DNA from 3 places in the Planctobacterium sp. AWH2_060 genome. Region 3 is predicted to be linked to each of the others. Evidence: predicted binding sites of a transcription regulator. Region 3 holds the regulator's gene; each other region holds the start of a gene.
The links. Region 3 encodes LexA, which represses DNA repair genes until DNA is damaged. Its sites were predicted from a motif close to TACTGTATNNNNATACAGTA; they were not measured.
Positions count from the first base shown of each region.

Region 1: a site for LexA is predicted at 3,613-3,632, ahead of recG (ATP-dependent DNA helicase RecG). Genes of this name have one in related genera too.
Region 2: a site for LexA is predicted at 2,678-2,697, ahead of ACXAD8_RS22980 (DUF2188 domain-containing protein). Genes of this name have one in related genera too.

Region 1 is NZ_JBSWTG010000001.1:3,195,354-3,201,030, forward strand. It holds gene ACXAD8_RS13620 (helix-turn-helix domain-containing protein) at 439-921, opposite strand; gene ACXAD8_RS13625 (DUF4437 domain-containing protein) at 1,037-1,852, opposite strand; gene ACXAD8_RS13630 (peroxiredoxin-like family protein) at 2,046-2,681, shown strand; gene ACXAD8_RS13635 (substrate-binding periplasmic protein) at 2,705-3,514, opposite strand; gene recG (ATP-dependent DNA helicase RecG) at 3,687-5,677, shown strand, end outside.
Region 2 is NZ_JBSWTG010000001.1:5,278,931-5,284,607, reverse strand. It holds gene pgeF (peptidoglycan editing factor PgeF) at 1-514, opposite strand, end outside; gene rluD (23S rRNA pseudouridine(1911/1915/1917) synthase RluD) at 527-1,447, opposite strand; gene ACXAD8_RS22985 (outer membrane protein assembly factor BamD) at 1,692-2,459, shown strand; gene ACXAD8_RS22980 (DUF2188 domain-containing protein) at 2,771-2,998, shown strand; gene ACXAD8_RS22975 (hypothetical protein) at 3,010-3,615, shown strand; gene ACXAD8_RS22970 (hypothetical protein) at 3,734-4,276, shown strand; gene ACXAD8_RS22965 (ChrR family anti-sigma-E factor) at 4,350-5,015, opposite strand; gene ACXAD8_RS22960 (sigma-70 family RNA polymerase sigma factor) at 5,008-5,622, opposite strand.
Region 3 is NZ_JBSWTG010000001.1:3,664,880-3,670,556, reverse strand. It holds gene ctaD (cytochrome c oxidase subunit I) at 1-1,113, opposite strand, end outside; gene coxB (cytochrome c oxidase subunit II) at 1,125-2,246, opposite strand; gene lexA (transcriptional repressor LexA) at 2,642-3,265, opposite strand; gene plsB (glycerol-3-phosphate 1-O-acyltransferase PlsB) at 3,440-5,677, shown strand, end outside.

The sequences.
Region 1 (5,677 bases), 470 kb from region 3:
AATCGGCAAGTCATACAATGGGGACGGTATTTTACAGCTGTATCAAATGGACAGTTCGTTGCTCTTGTCAGATTTTTCTTAGGGGCGCTCCCCTAAAACCCCCCTTTGCCCATGGCGCGAGAAAACATAAGCCTCAAGTGCAGAACCAGAAGACCGTCAATGAAAGCACATCCCTGTACTTGCATCGACTCTGGCAACATCCTTGTTGCCAATCCTCGGGTTTTATCTGCACTTTAGCCTTATCTCGCGAATGGGCCTGATTTGACCGGACTTCGAACACTACAATGACTGGTAAATCAACAAAGTTTGAATGGATCTCATGTTTGAATTTTACACAAATCAGCCAGAGGTTTGCTGGAAGGCTATTTTTATAACGCTTCTGAAAGCCCTTTACCTGCCGGCCGATTTTATTTGCACAAAATAGGTAATGATTAAGCGTCAAATTGCATTACTGGGCGACTTTACTTTGTCGTACCAAATACCATAGCGATCTCCCTGCCATTTTAACAGGGTGAACAAATACGCCCCGGCCAGCATAATCAGGCCACCCACTAAAGCGGCTTCCGAGAAAAGGCCGATAGCGCAGAACAGAAAACCGCTAAGGTGACACCACCATTCCGCTCTGACAGCCGCACAGCGCTGGGGTTTCAACTGTAAAAAATTAAAGATAAACCAAAGTTTTAAGAACAGAGGCAAGTTTTGCCAGTTTTCATCATGTTTATTCATTATCAAAGACTCCTGTTGCAGGGTTGCGATATCCACATCCAGAGCGGCCGCTAAACACTTCATAGACTCCAGGCTAGCATTGTGACCACTTTCGATGCGCTGAATAGTACGCACATTTAAACCAGACATTTCAGCCAGCTGCTCTTGCGACAGATGTCGACAAAATCGCAGTTCTTTTAGTATTTTGCTTTGCATTGGATGTTTCGATAATGATTAATATCCCCTCATAGTACCTCTGTCAGTGACGAAATCCCCCCGACTTTTACCCGACACCGCAACAGATAGTGCGATATTTACACTCCCGGTCGGTCTATTCAGCACTTCGTAAGACTTTCACTACTTCAGTACTTCGCACATAAAGTACCAGTGACTCCTGTGAGGAAATACTGACCTGATGAGCAAATCGGCCGGAAGATGCAAAGTAACTTCCCTTTGTCAGAGATGTTTCTTGTGTTGTTTCAGAGGACTGATAATTCAAATTGCCCGAAACCACAATTGCGCGAAATTCCTCAGCATCAGTGTGCAGCATGCCTTTGAAACCAGCAGGAATTTGAAGTAAAGCACCGCGCAACTTGCCGGGCTGAACAACTCCCCATAACCAGGCGACTTCTGAATCTGAATCCGGCATCGTTTGCCACACCAGATTATTACGGTGCACATTTACTGGTCGCTCACCATTGTCAAATTGCGTGTCTGCGGGTTTTACCAGATAAGGACCAGCATCGATCTCCAAATAAATCATGTTGTCTTGCCCATTGGCAGCGGTGATATGGTTTTCGCCAGCAGGTTGTGTCCAAAAAGACATAGGTGGCATCCACATAGTCTCAGCTTGCGGATCATCATTATGCATGGCACCAGTTAAAACCACGCCACGGTAGCTGATGTTGTGAATATGAGGCGGTGAAGCGAATCCTTTTTTAAATTTTACCAGCATCCCCGTTGCCGAGTTTTTGGTACGATCGCCCCACAAATTGGCGGCAGCAGGGCTTTGATCGCCTCGCAAGGGGTTCAGATATCCCCAATCAACTTCACCAGCACTAACCACCACTGACCACTTCTCCGCTTGCTCCGCCCAAATGGGCAGACTAACAAGCCAATATAAACCTAAAAATCCCCAGATCCTCATCAAAGTGTTCTCCCTTAATGTTTTGAAAGCAATCAAGGTCAATATTAACTTTTACAAAATTAATGATAATCAAGATTAAATAAGAATCTGTATCAATAATTAATTGATAATGATAAGAACGTTGTGTTTATTGAAAGCAAAGTGGTTTATTCCAGGTCCATGCAAGGTATGTATTATCTATTAAGGTTTCTCGATGAAAAAATTTTCACTTTTTGCGCTATTTTGTTTATTTAATTTTTCCGTGCTGGCTACCGGCACAGATCAGATTGCGGCTTCGGCCGAACAAGTCCGTCCGCTGCTTAATGGCCAGTCTTTGCCGGATGTTACCCTGTATAACCTGAAGGACGAGCCGGTAAAACTACAGGAACTGATCAAACACAAACCTACGGTACTGATTTTTTATCGCGGTGGTTGGTGCCCCTATTGCAACGCCCAACTTGCCGGACTTAAGGATATTGAACGTAAGATCATGGAACAGGGCTATCACATAGTAGCTATATCCCCGGATTCACCAAGCAGATTGAAAGAGCAGGCAGTAGACAGTGATTTTGAGGTAACCTTGTTATCTGATAAGGACTTCTCGGTGAGTAGTGCCTTTGGCATCGGCTTCTTTTTACCGGATGACGTCGCCAATCGCTACCGCGATAAAATGGGAATCGAATTTGTTGCCCTGGATGGCACCAGCAAAGTAGCTCTGCCGGTTCCGGCGGTTTACATTGCTGATCAGCAAGGTCTGGTGCACTTCAATTACGTCAATCCCAACTTCCGGGTGCGCATTTCGCCCGAGTTACTCTATCAGGCCGCCAGAACGCTCGACCTGGCAAAATAATAAAGCAGGCCATTAATGGAGCGCTACTGCACACTGTTGTTGATAATGCGCTCCACCGTTCCGTTTTTTTTCAGGTCAATGATAGAGCGATTTATCGCTTGCAACAGATTGGCATCTACCTGCTTATTAAAAGCAATGCTGACAGGCAACTCCGCCAGTTTAAGCTGAACTTTGATCTGATCATTGTTACCGGGTAGGTGACGCAGTTGATACCTGATGATATCCAGGGAGTAAGCTATCGCATCCACCCGCTGTTTTATCAGCATTTGCAGCAATTCTTTAGAGCTGAGTACATGGGTCAGATGAATTTCACCTGGCCCTTTATCTTTGAGTAACCGCTCGCCAATATCATCTCTCACCACACCAATCACATACTGGCTAATCTGGTCTAAGTGGGTAATTTCCAGTGCACTGCTCTTTAATGAGATCAGTGCAATTTGCTCAGTGAACAAAGGCTCGCTCAGCTTGAATAAATTATCGCGCTCAGGCGTATAGGCCATGGTCAACAATGCCGCTTGATGATTATTACTAATCTCTTTTACGGCCCGCGCCCAGGGAAAAACCAGCACCTGTTTGTCTCGATTAAAAGGCACTTTATAATCTAAAAAGATTTGCTCCAGGATATCTACCGCAATGCCTTTAATCTGGTTATTCTCCAGATAGTGATAGGGAGGATATTGTTCGGTTACCCATAACATCTGGTTGACTGTTTCAGCCAGCTGCGGTGATGGCTCACCATCTGGCAACGCTTGCACCCTGACAACCAAGGTACACAGCGTTAAAGCCGCTGCAAAACTAAAATAAACGGTTAAACGACGAAACAAACTACTCAAAGGATTACCTTGTTATTATTCTCTATGACACCTCCTACTATAGACAATTTCGTGACGAAGTGTGTCATCTGAACAGGATCCGCTGTTTTTTAACAAACAACTGGTTTTTTATTCAGTATTATTAGACACTTAAGCCATTGAATAAGTACTTACGGGAATATACGCTGTTCAGATGCAATCTCTTTCGATAAAACCCGTATCGGAATTAAAAGGCGTCGGCGCCAAAGTGGCCGAGAAACTCGATGGTCTGGGACTGAAAACCGTTCAGGATGTGCTGTTTCACCTACCTCTGCGCTATGAAGACCGTACCCGTATTTATCCAGTAGCCGATCTGAAACCCGGCGTGTCCGCGGCAATCATTGCCGAAGTTAAGCGCGCTAATATCAGTTACGGTCGCAAACGCACCCTGGTGGTCACTGTGGCCGATCAGACCGGCTCTGTCACCCTGCGCTTTTTTTACTTTTCTGCCGCCCAAGCCAAAAACATGACCGAAGGCACACTGCTGCGCTGTTTTGGCGAAGCCCGCCCGGGTAAACACGGGCTGGAAATGGTGCATCCCGAATATCGCATACTCAGTAACGAAGCAGATCAACAGGTAGAAGAAACGCTGACTCCTGTGTATCCCACCACCGAAGGGATAAAACAACTGACCTTGCGCAATCTCACCGAAGAAGCCCTTAAGCTTTTAGATAAAGGCGGACTGGCGGAACTGTTACCGGATGGTCTATATCCCAAACAGCTAAGTATGAAACAGGCCCTCAGAGTAGCACACCGCCCCACGCCGGATATTGCGGTCACTGAGTTACTGGAAGGCAAACATCCGGCCCAGGAAAGGCTGATACTGGAAGAATTACTGGCTCATCACCTCAGCGTGCTAAAAGTAAAACATCAGACCCAGGCTGATCCTGCTATCAGCATCCCCAGGTCACAACAGCTCTTACCCGGCTTTTTACAAAGCCTGCCCTTTAAACCAACAGGTGCCCAACAAAGAGTGGGCAGTGAAATAGAAAAGGACCTGGTACTCAATCGTCCCATGATGCGCCTGGTACAAGGAGATGTGGGCTCAGGTAAAACTCTGGTGGCCGCCATTGCTGCACTACACGCCATTGAGCAGGGCTTACAGGTGGCATTGATGGCCCCCACAGAAATTCTGGCTGAACAGCATTTTATTAATTTTAGCCAGTGGTTTGAGCCGTTGGGTATCTCCTGCTCCTGGCTGGCGGGAAAACTAAAGACCAAAGAGAAAAATCAGGCCTTGCAGCAGATTGCCGATGGCAGTGCTCAATTGATTGTGGGAACCCATGCTCTGTTTCAGGAACAAGTGCAATATCAAAAGCTGGCTCTGGTGATCGTAGATGAACAGCACCGCTTTGGCGTACATCAACGACTGGCACTAAGGGAAAAAGGCGAAGTGTATGGTTACTTCCCCCACCAGCTCATCATGACCGCCACTCCCATTCCTCGGACCCTGGCGATGACGGCCTATGCTGATCTGGAAACCTCGATTATCGACGAGTTACCGCCGGGTCGCACACCGGTTAAAACAGTGGTATTGCCTGACTCTCGACGCGGCGAGATAATTGAACGAATCCGCTCGGTTTGCCATGAACAAAAGCGCCAGGTGTATTGGGTTTGCACCCTGATTGAAGAATCCGAAACCCTACAATGTCAAGCAGCTGAAGACACCAAAGTGATCCTGCAAACTGCCCTGCCAGACCTAAATATTGGCCTGGTCCATGGTCGGCTAAAGCCAGATGAAAAACAGGCGCTGATGCAGGCCTTTAAACAGGGGGAGCTGGATTTACTGGTTGCCACTACGGTTATCGAAGTGGGCGTCGATGTGCCCAACGCCAGTCTGATGATTATCGAAAATGCCGAACGCCTCGGCTTAGCACAACTGCATCAGTTAAGAGGCCGGGTTGGACGCGGCGGCGTTGAAAGTCATTGTGTGCTGATGTATTCCAGTCCCTTATCCAAAACTGCGCAACAGCGCCTTGGCGTATTGCGGGAAAGTAACGATGGCTTTGTCATAGCACAAAAAGACCTGGAGATACGCGGCCCTGGTGAATTGCTAGGTACCCGGCAAACCGGTCTGGCCAATATGAAGATTGCCGATTTGGTGCGGGATGCCTGGCTAATACCGCAAGTGCAAAAAATCGCTAG
Region 2 (5,677 bases), 1.6 Mb from region 3:
TTTGCTGTGAGGCAAACGCCTCGCGAACTTCGCTTCCAACCTCAAAGGCTTGGGGTCCAATCGCGGGGCCCAACCAGGCTAATATTTCCCCTTCAGGCGTAATGGTTTGAATTAATTTCTCTAATATTCCAGCCGCCAACCCCCGCCAACCACAATGAAGGGCTGCCACAAAGCTACCAGCGGTATCAGTGAGCAATACAGGTAAACAATCAGCTGTCATTACCACGCAAACACATTGCTTAGCACGGGTATAACTGCCGTCCGCGGTATTGTTTTCAATGAACTGATGGTTGAGTTCGATGATATCAGTGCCGTGCACCTGATTGAGCCATAAGGGCTGTTCGGGACAGGGTAAATTATTGCGATTTTGCTGCACCGACTCCGCGGCATCACCTACATGTAAGCCCAGGTTTTGCGATGCAAAAGGCGCCTGGCTTACGCCACCGGTGCGCAATGTAGAAATGGCCTTAACCGAATCCGGTGCAGGCCATTCAGGAATAAGATAATGGGACATGAAATTTATTGACTATGCAAACTCATCAAAGGCTTCGGTGTCTTCCCGCAGAGCCACCAACAAAGCTTTGATGTCGTCTGGTAACGGTGCCTGCCAACTCATCCACTCACCTGTTAACGGATGGAATAATCCCAACTGCACAGCATGTAAGGCCTGACGTCTGAATCCTCTGAGCTGTTCTGTTAACTGCTCTGTCGCGCCTTTTGGCAATTTCAAGCCAATGCCATAAAGCTGATCGCCCACCAGGCTGTGTTTAATGTAGTCCATGTGCACGCGGATCTGGTGAGTACGGCCAGTTTCCAGTTTTAATCTCAGATGGGTATGTTCGCGAAACCGCTCGATAACGCGATAATGGGTAACCGCTTCTTTGCCCATTTCTTTAACGGCCATCGCAACGCGCTTTGTACTGTGACGGCCGATAGGCTTGTCTACAGTGCCGCCGCCTACCATTGCGCCAATGGCAACCGCTTCATATTCACGGCTGATTTCTCTGGCCTGTAACTGGGTTACCAGTTGTGTATGAGCTGCAATGTTTTTCGCCACCACCATTAAGCCAGAGGTGTCTTTATCAAGGCGATGTACGATACCAGCACGGGGAACCACTGAAATATCAGGATAATGGTATAGCAATGCGTTTAGCAATGTACCGGACTGATTCCCTGCTCCGGGGTGCACCACCAAGCCTACGGGTTTGTTAACAATAATGATGTCATCGTCTTCATACACTACGTTAATTGGCAGATCTTCAGGCTGATAACCTACTTCATCTTCTACCTGTGCTTCCAGCTCCAGGATTTCCACCCCTTTCATTTTTAGTCGGGGTGTCGTAACCACCTCACCATCGACTTTAACATTACCTTCCAGTATCCAGTTTTTTAATCGGGAACGCGAAAAGTCATCGAAACACTCGGCCAGGCACTGGTCGAGACGCATACCAGCATGTTGAAGTTCTAATTCAGCACTTAATGAAACAACTTGCAAAAGAATTTCCTAATAAACTCATCAACGCGAAAACCCCTTGAGGTCTTCAGCTCAGGTTCAAAAAATTAGCGTTATGTTACCAGAATTCGGAACTTTTATAGCAGTTAATTGTTCTTATCAGCACTGTAATCGTATAGTATTGCCGGTCGACGCTTAGTGCGACCCGAATTAAATGAACAACAAGATAAAATTTTATATGAATCGAACAAATATTAGACGCGCCCTTATATCTTTGCTATTTACTGCCGTTCTGGCAGCCTGCTCGTCTTCACCGGATGATGAAGATTTAGCTCTGGCCAACAAAGGTGCTGAAGCTTTATATGAAGATGCTAAAGCAGCTATGAAACTGGGCAACTATAGCAACGCAGCGGCCATTTTGAGTGCCCTCGATTCGCGCTACCCGTTTGGACCATTTTCCAGTCAGGTACAGTTGGACTTGATTTTCGCCTATTTTAAGTCTGGTAAAAACGATGAGGCTTTGGCCACTATAGACCGTTTCACACGCCTTAACCCAAATCACTCTGACGTTGATTATGCCTACTACATGCGTGGCTTGGTGAATATGGAGTTTGATAAGAACTTCTTCCAGGAGTTTTTCAATCTGGACCGTGCAGACAGAGATACATCGAAGGCACGCGAAGCCTTTAATGACTTTAACAATCTGATCTTTAAATTCCCGGAAAGCAAATACGCAGCTGATGCGAAAAAGCGCATGGTATTTATTAAAGATCGCCTGGCCCGTTATGAGTTAGCCATAGCCCGTTATTACATCAAACGCGAAGCTTATGTAGCAGCGGCTAACCGAGGTCAGTATGTTGTAGAAAACTTTTCAGACACAGTACATGTGCAAACCGCCCTGGAAATCATGGTGGAGTGTTACGACTCACTGGGACTGGAAGAACTGAAAAACAATGCCCTGGAAACCCTGAGGCTAAACTATCCAAATAGTGACCTGTTGGGATAAGTTTTATTCAGCTAAACAGATTATAAAAAACGCGCTTCGGCGCGTTTTTTTGTGTCTGTTTAAGAGAAATCTAAATATTTGGCAGGAACGTTTATCTTGGCTAACGGTTTGATTGTTTCTCTCACTATTACGCTGACACTGCCAATTTACGTCGTCAAATTCACCTTTTAAACAAGTAAAAAGCTGGTCATTTTTCGTTCACATCGAATTGATCTAGATACTGTTTAAATATACACTATAATTATATTAGTGCTGATATTGCTTCTCAAAGCTCAGTCATATACATCAAAATTTTTCGAGGCTTGTTTGATATGTCTAACACTACACAACATGTTGTGCGATCTACCGATGGTGGTTGGGTGGTGCGAAAAGGTGGTAGTAGCAAAGCTACAAAGCATTTTGATACGCAAAGCGAAGCTATCGCTTGGGGAAGAGAGATAGCCAAAAATCAAAATGCTGAGTTTTTTGTTCACGGAATGGATGGAAAGATTCGTGAAAAAAACTCATACGGTAAAGATCCACATCCACCAAAAGGCTAGTTCAAGAATTCATGGAAGAATTTGAGTCAAATGTTTTTGTAAATTGTCCCTTCGATGAACAATATCGTGAAACACTATTGTCTATCGTTTTCACATTAAAACACATTGGCTTGCGTCCCAGACTCTCATTAGAACGTGTTGACGCAGCTGAAACGAGGATCGAAAAGATAGTCAGTTTAATTCGGCAATCCAAATATGGTATTCATGACTTATCAAGAATGGTCTCCTCAGACAACAATGAAACTTTCAGAATGAATATGCCTTTCGAACTGGGTATAGATTATGGTTGCCAAAAATTGAATGGTGAACCATGGAGCAAAAAACAAATCCTAATACTGGATACTGAGAGATATAGATATCAAAGAGCTATTTCTGACCTATCCGGCTCCGATATAAGAAGCCACCACGATGATCCCATGAAAGCAATTATTGCAGTAAGAAATTGGTTTAATGTGATACTTGGTCAAAGAATCAAAAGTGGTAACAAGATATGGCAAGATTATAATGATTTTCAGGCAAGTCTATACGTTGAGTTGATAGAGAAGGATGGTCACCAATGCATAGAAGAGGTTGAAGTCGTTGAAATAATTCAACATATGAACAGGTGGCTAGCCTAAAATATTTGCTCTCAAACTACCAGCAAGTAATAACCAAAACAACTCTACCGAATATTCTAAACTAACCAGGCAAAATATTTATCTTTACAAATTAACTAGCTTTCAGGAAGAACACACCATGATCGATTTTATTTCGAGTTCGGACGCCAAAGTACTCAAGGACTTAGCCACTTCATTGGGCATAATTTTTGGTGGAATGTGGGCATTTTGGAAATGGTCTTTATCCGAGTATTTCAAGAAAAGAAATGAAATCCCTTCGATAGATGGAGAGCTAGTATGGGAGTTAACATCCCTTTCAAAAAAACAAGATGCTCTAACTGTGACTTGTAATTGGCGAAATGCGGGCAAAGTAGTACTGCCGGTCAATACAAAAGAAACTCGTTTCACCGTGTATGAATTGGAAAACGATGTTGAGGTGGGCGCTATAGATACGAAACATGGATCACATAGAGTTTACGCTGATCATAAGCCTTGGGAAAAATGGCCTGCAGTTGTACTTGAACCATCAACGACCAGTAAGTTGGTTGCCCACTTTGTGCTCGAAAGAAGAAAGACTTACATAATTGTCTGCAGATTGGAGGCTGCCACTAAGCCAAGCAAATACAAACAAGTTTGGACAAGAGAAATAATTTGGAATCACGAGGTTACAACGGAAACCTAATATCGCAACGATTCGAGTCTGGAGAAATTTTACTTTACCCGGGAACCAGCCGCTTTTAATTAAAGCGGCTCGCTTATTTAAAGAATAAATGGCTAAAGGGGTTTAACAAACGGGCTAATCCCGAAGTAAAATGCAATGGCTGGTCCACAAAGCTAAACACCAAACAGCCATCGTCATGATTTGAAACCGGCATATGAGTATTATCGTGGTTCATCAGGATAAAATCGCCGGTATCGTAACATCGATGCCCATCTTCAAATTCACCATTGATAACCAGAGTCAGCTCATTGCCCCTGTGAGTATGCTCGGGCACGCTGCCACCTTTTTCCATATAGATAAAGTGACCTTTGCCGGTTTCGCCAAGGTCTACCGGAGCCTGCCACAACTTGCCGACTAACTTCGACCAGGAATCGGTTTTTGCAGCAACTCTTCTGAGCGCTCTGGGCAACTCAAACTGTCGTCCTTCCAGTTCCAAAAAGGTTTTTTCTGCTGCAGGGGCCGCCTTAATGGGATCCAGATTCATGATGTCATGCATCATGTTACCGAAGCTGATATCCGGTTCATTGGTGAGCGGCTCAGGAAATTGCTGTGCACTCAACTTTTCGTTAATTGACTCTAACTCGTCTTGGCAATAAGGACACATGTCAACATGGGCAGCAATCACTAACGCCCATGCGGGATTGGCCTCACCTTTGGCGAATTGGACCAATTGATTGTGGTCGGGGTGGTACTTAATCATGTTCCTTTAATAACTCTCTTAATCTTTGTAATGCCAAACGAGTGCGCGACTTTACGGTCCCCAAAGGGATTTGTAATTCGTCTGCGACTTCCTGCTGGGATTTGCCTTTAACATAAATTGATTCGATCACGACCTGCTGTTTAGGCGGCAGCTTGTCCAAGTATTCTCCCACCTGGTCCAGGGTGGTTTGCTCTTCAATATCCGCTTCGGTGGGATCGGCAGTTTGCTCTACCAAAACAGGCCATAAATCATCGGAACAAATGTCCTCTTTGCGATTTTTTTGTTTGCGCAACATGTCAAAACGTATGTTTCTGGCTATGGTGAATATCCAGGTAGAGGGGGAGCCCTTATCCTGATTGAAGAGATGGGCTTTTTGCCAGACGTTGGTCATGGTGTCCTGCACCAATTCCATCGCCAGCGCGTCGTTGCCTATTTGTCGCAAAGCATAAGACTTAACGCGTGGAGCAAAAAAACTGAACAGTGTGGCATACGAGGATCGACATCTCGTTTCTGCCACTTTACGCAGGCAATCAGACATTTCATCAGCGCATTCTTTGGGTTCTCGAACACGCCCCTGCTCTTTAGTCACCGACATTCCAACCAGCATAGTTTCTACCTTAATATGAGCTTATATAAAACTACGGGCTTTAGCGATAAAAAGA
Region 3 (5,677 bases):
TAAGCCCCCAATGGTAAATAACACGATGAAAGCCAGGGAGAACATCATGGGAATTTCAAAGCTGATTGCACCGCGCCACATCGTCGCCACCCAGTTAAATACTTTCACCCCGGTGGGCACCGATATCAGCATAGTGGCAAACATGAAGAACAGCTCCGCCCCCACTGGCATACCGGTGGTAAACATATGGTGAGCCCAGACGATAAATGACAACAAGGCAATGGACGCCGTGGCATATACCATGGAGGAATAACCAAACAATTTTTTACGGGAGAAGGTGGGAACAATCTGAGAGATAATGCCAAAGGCTGGCAAGATCATGATATACACCTCAGGGTGACCAAAGAACCAGAAAATGTGCTGGAACATCACCGGATCACCGCCACCAGCAGCGTCAAAGAAGCTGGTTCCAAAGAATTTGTCGGTGAGAACCATTGTCACCGCGCCAGCTAATACCGGCATAACAGCTATCAGCAGGAATGCGGTAATCAGCCAGGTCCAGACGAACAGTGGCATTTTCATCAGAGTCATACCTGGTGCGCGCATATTCAATATGGTTACGATAACGTTAATCGCACCCATGATTGAGCTGGCACCCATGATGTGCACTGAAAATACAAACAAAGCCGTTGTATCGTTACTGTAAGTGGTAGACAGAGGCGCATAGAAAGTCCAACCAAACGCGGGACCGCCACCTTCCATAAATAAGGACATTAACAGGATCAAGAAGGCAAAAGGCAAGATCCAGAAACTCCAGTTGTTCATTCTGGGTAACGCCATATCCGGCGCACCAATCATCAGTGGTACCATCCAGTTTGCCAGACCAGTAAACGCTGGCATAACGGCACCAAATACCATGATCAACCCATGGACAGTGGTCATCTGATTAAAAAAGTTAGGGTCAACAATTTGTAGTCCAGGCTGAAACAGCTCCGCCCGAATAACCATTGCCATGGCGCCGCCTATCAAAAACATGATGAAGGCAAACCAGAGATACAAAGTACCTATATCTTTGTGGTTAGTAGTGTATAACCAGCGCTTAATACCAGTAGGTTTATGATCGTGATGATCATGGTGCTCGTCGTGATGGATATCATTAGTCACTGTACTCATCTCAACTCCCCTTATTGTCCGTTTAATACAGCGTTAACATCTTTGGCTTGCACCAATTCACCTGTATCGTTACCCCAGGCGTTTCGCTCGTAAGTTATTACAGCGGCTAACTCTTTCATGGAAAGCTGCTTGCCATAAGCTTGCATGGCCGTTCCGGAAACACCGTTAACCACGACCTCAATGTGTTTTTGCATATCGTTAATGGCGATATCACTGCCCTTCAGTCCCGGGAATACGCCCGGTAAACCTTCACCATTAGGCATGTGGCAAGCGGCACACGTGGTGTTGTAAACGCGCTCACCGACACTCATGAGTTCGTCCATATCCATGTTCATAGCCAGTAATTTTTGCTCTTCTTCTTTGGCTATGCGCTGCTGCTCTTCTTGCTCAGCAATCCAGGCCGCGTAATCTGCTGGCTCTTTGGCAATTACCACAACCGGCATAAAGCCGTGATCCTTACCACATAACTCAGCACACTGACCGCGATAGATACCTGGCTTTTCAACTCTTGCCCAGGCTTCGTTGATAAATCCTGGGTTGGCATCTTTTTTAACGGCAAAATCCGGTACCCACCAGGAGTGGATAACATCATCCGAGGTGATCAGAAAACGGACTTTTTGATTGGTAGGAATGACCAGAGGGCGATCCACTTCCAGCAGATAGTTAATATTCTTTTCTAACTTGTTATTGATTTGCTCGGGTTGAGTAGCCATCACAGAATAATACTCAACCTCGTTATCCATGTACTTGTAATGCCACTTCCACTGAGAACCGGTTACCAAAACGGTGACATCAGGTGAAGACACATCTTCCATAGCAATCAGGGTTTTGGTGGCGGGAATAGCCATTCCGATTAGAATAATGAAGGGCACGACGGTCCAGGCGATTTCCACTTTAACACTTTCATGAAATGTTGCCGGTGTAACCCCTCTGGATTTTCTGTGGAAAATCGTGGCCCATAACATGGCACCAAATACAATCACACCAATGACCACACAAATCCAGAAAATGGTCATGTGTAAGTCATATACCTGTTGGCTGATATCTGTGACACCAGTGCGCAGATTTAACTGATATTGATCAGGTTTGGGATCTGACGCTGCGAAACTAGTGAAACTCACTAAAAACGCCATCACGCCCCAAATTCCAGTAAACAATTTACCCACCTGTGTGTTCCTCCTTCATTACCCGTTGTTTTGTTGTTGGTCATTTTTACAACAACGGTGCCGCACAAAAGTTACAGCATTGAAACATATATGTTATTACTATGTTAAAATCTGAATGATATGTAAACAAATTTCGAAGATCAAAAACAATTGAGAGACACTAAATGATGTTTTTTTCATCATCTATAGCGTCAAAAATAGACCGAAATCTTAAAAAGGGAAATAAATAAGCTGTTTTTAAAGCTAACTTTTAACGGGAACAACCAACTAGCAGGCCGTTAAAGATACAAAAAAGCCCATTTATCAATGGGCTAGAAGAGAGTGAGAAATAGTGAAATATTTTTGTTGGCAAGAAAAGTTTGCTACATCCAGGCGTTATTTCGGATAATTCCTACTGCTATACCTTCAATATTTAAGGGTTGAGATTTTAGATCGACCTTAATTGGTGCAAAATCAGGATTCTCGGCATGTAACAATACCTGAGAGCCGCTCTTTTCAAAACGCTTAACGGTAACATCCTCTTCCACTCTGGCCACCACAACCTGACCATTACGGGCCTGATTAGTGCGATGAACCGCCAGTAAATCGCCATCCATAATTCCAATGTCTTTCATGCTCTCGCCGTCCACCCGCAACAAATAATGGGCTTCAGGTTGAAACATGCCAGCGGCTACCTGATAGTGACTTTCTATGTGCTCTTGCGCCAGGATGGGTTCACCAGCCGCGACTTTACCAATTAATGGCAGACCTAATTCCGGCTCAGGTTCATCAACAGGTCCGGTAAGGCGAATACCACGAGAGGTGCCCGCTAAAATTTCAATCACCCCTTTTCTGGCCAGCGCCTTTAGGTGCTCTTCGGCGGCATTAACTGATTTAAAGCCAAGCTCACGTGCTATTTCGGCTCGGGTGGGCGGCATACCCGTGTCGGAGATTGTCTCTTTTATCAGGTTCAACACCTGCTCTTGTCGTAACGTAAGTGGACGCATATCTAACCTGTTTTTACGTACAGTTTAACTGGGAGTATATACAGTTACCGGATAATCTCAATAAAAAATCCGCAATTTCAGTTAAGTCCGCTGAAATTCGCTTACACAGATCACTAAGCCAAACAGAAAAGGTCATGCTATGATCGCAATAATTTGAATCTGAATTTAAGCACCATGGCCTGGTATCAAAATCTATTTTTTAATTTAGTAAAATACCCGACTCGCTGGCTGGTAAAAACCAGTAATATTCCTACAGATATCGAGGGCGAATTAGGTATCGATAAAACTCGTCCTATCATTTATCTGTTAAAAACTAATTCAGTCACTGACCGCGTTGCCCTGGAGTTGTCTACCAAAATGCTGGGCTTACCGGCTCCCGATCAACACCTGGAAATTGCTGGTGACAAAATTAGCAACTGTTTGTTTTTGCAGGAACCTGAATCTCTATTCTCAAAAAAATCAAAACACACAGACATCAACAAAAGTTTTACCCGCCTTTTTGAACTGCACCGAGATGATGAAAACCTGGATTTACAAATCGTTCCCGTGTCTATCTTCTGGGGACGCGCACCAGGTAAAGAAAGTCGCGGTTGGGCAGACCTGTTCACCTTCAAGGCCTCGCCAAACTGGTTGCGAAAGTTTTTTATTGTGTTGTTTTTAGGGCGAGATAACTTTGTCTATTACAGTTCCGCGGTTTCCAGCCAAAAAATGGCCACCACCGTAGGCTCAGATTCTGAAATCGCTCATAAGTTGATCCGACTGGCCCGCACCCACTTTTATCGTCGGCAGCAAAGTATGAACGGTCCAATGTTAATGGACCGACACCAGCTTTTTAACAGCATTCTGGCTGCGCCATCCGTTAAAAAAGCCATGGCACAGGAAGCTAAGAACTCTCCGCAACAGTTGCACAAAGCACGAATCAAAGCGAAAAGTTACATCGAAGAAATTGCCGCCGATTACCGGGAAGGCGTGATCCGCCTGGGCGATCGCTTATTGGGCCGGGTCTGGAACAAGATATATAACGGTATTGAAGTTAAAAATGCCGATAAAGTGCGGGAACTGGCGCAAAATGGTCACGAAATCATCTATGTTCCCTGTCATCGCAGTCATATGGATTACCTGCTGCTGACCTACGTAATTTACCACGAAGGACTGGTGACACCGCACATTGCCGCGGGTATTAACCTCAACTTCTGGCCCATCGGTGGTTTATTCCGACGCGGCGGTGCTTTCTTTATTCGCCGCTCATTCGCTGGTAATAAACTCTATACTGCGGTATTCCGCGAATACCTGGAGCAATTATTTAACAAGGGTTATTCCGTTAAATTTTATGCCGAAGGCGGACGCAGCAGAACCGGCCGGTTACTGCCGCCCAAAACCGGCATGTTAGCCATGACTATTCAGGCAATGGTAAAAGGCGTTAAACGCCCGGTGAGCATAGTCCCGGTTTATATCGGCTATGAGCATGTAATGGAAGTGAAGAGCTACCTCAAGGAATTGCGCGGCAAAAGTAAGGAAAAAGAATCTTTCCTCGGGGTATTTTCCGCCATCAGAAAGCTGAAAAACTACGGCTACGGATTTTTAAACTTTGGCGAGCCTATTCATCTGGGCCAATACCTGGATAAAAATGCCCCGGATTGGCGAGAAGCGCAAGCCAGCCTGGACGATAAAAAACCATCATGGCTTAATCCTACGGTGAACACCCTGAGCCACAATATACTGGAGCGTATTAATCAGGCATCAGCGGTAAGCGGCATGGGCCTGGCGTCACTTTGTTTACTGGTGGCGGAGAAACGCGCCATGAGCAAAGAAGAGTTGTTGCAGGTCATGGAAAGCTATCTGGCCTTGCTAAGGCAATGCCCATTTAGCAATCAAAGCAGTTTTCCTCAGGTGGGCGCAGAAAAACTGTTAGAAAACACCCTGCGACTGGGTAAGTTTAATGTCACCGAAGATAGCTTCGGGGAAATCATCTCGATTGAACGAGACAACGCTATCCTGCTCACTTATTACCGCAATAATATTCTGCATATGTTCTGCGTACCCGGATTAATCGCGGCGATAGTTGTTGCTCATAACGAATGCCACCGCGAAGAAGTTATAAAAATTGTAGCCCGGATTTTTCCATTGTTGAAAAAAGAACTCTTTATCTACATGAAAGAGGAAGAGGCTGAGATTTATACCAGAGGCTTAATAGACGGCATGGTGCAGCAAGGCATGTTAAAAGCCAGTGATGATATATTAATGCCTGCAGATACCAGTAGTGTGCAGTTTTATAGCCTGTGGTTATTGAAGTCTGTTATTCAGGAAACGCTGCAACGGTACGCTTTAGTACTCAATCAACTGGAACAGCTGGGTACCACTGCACGCGGCGCACTTGAAAAGCGCAGTCGTCAGGTAGCAGAACGCATGTCA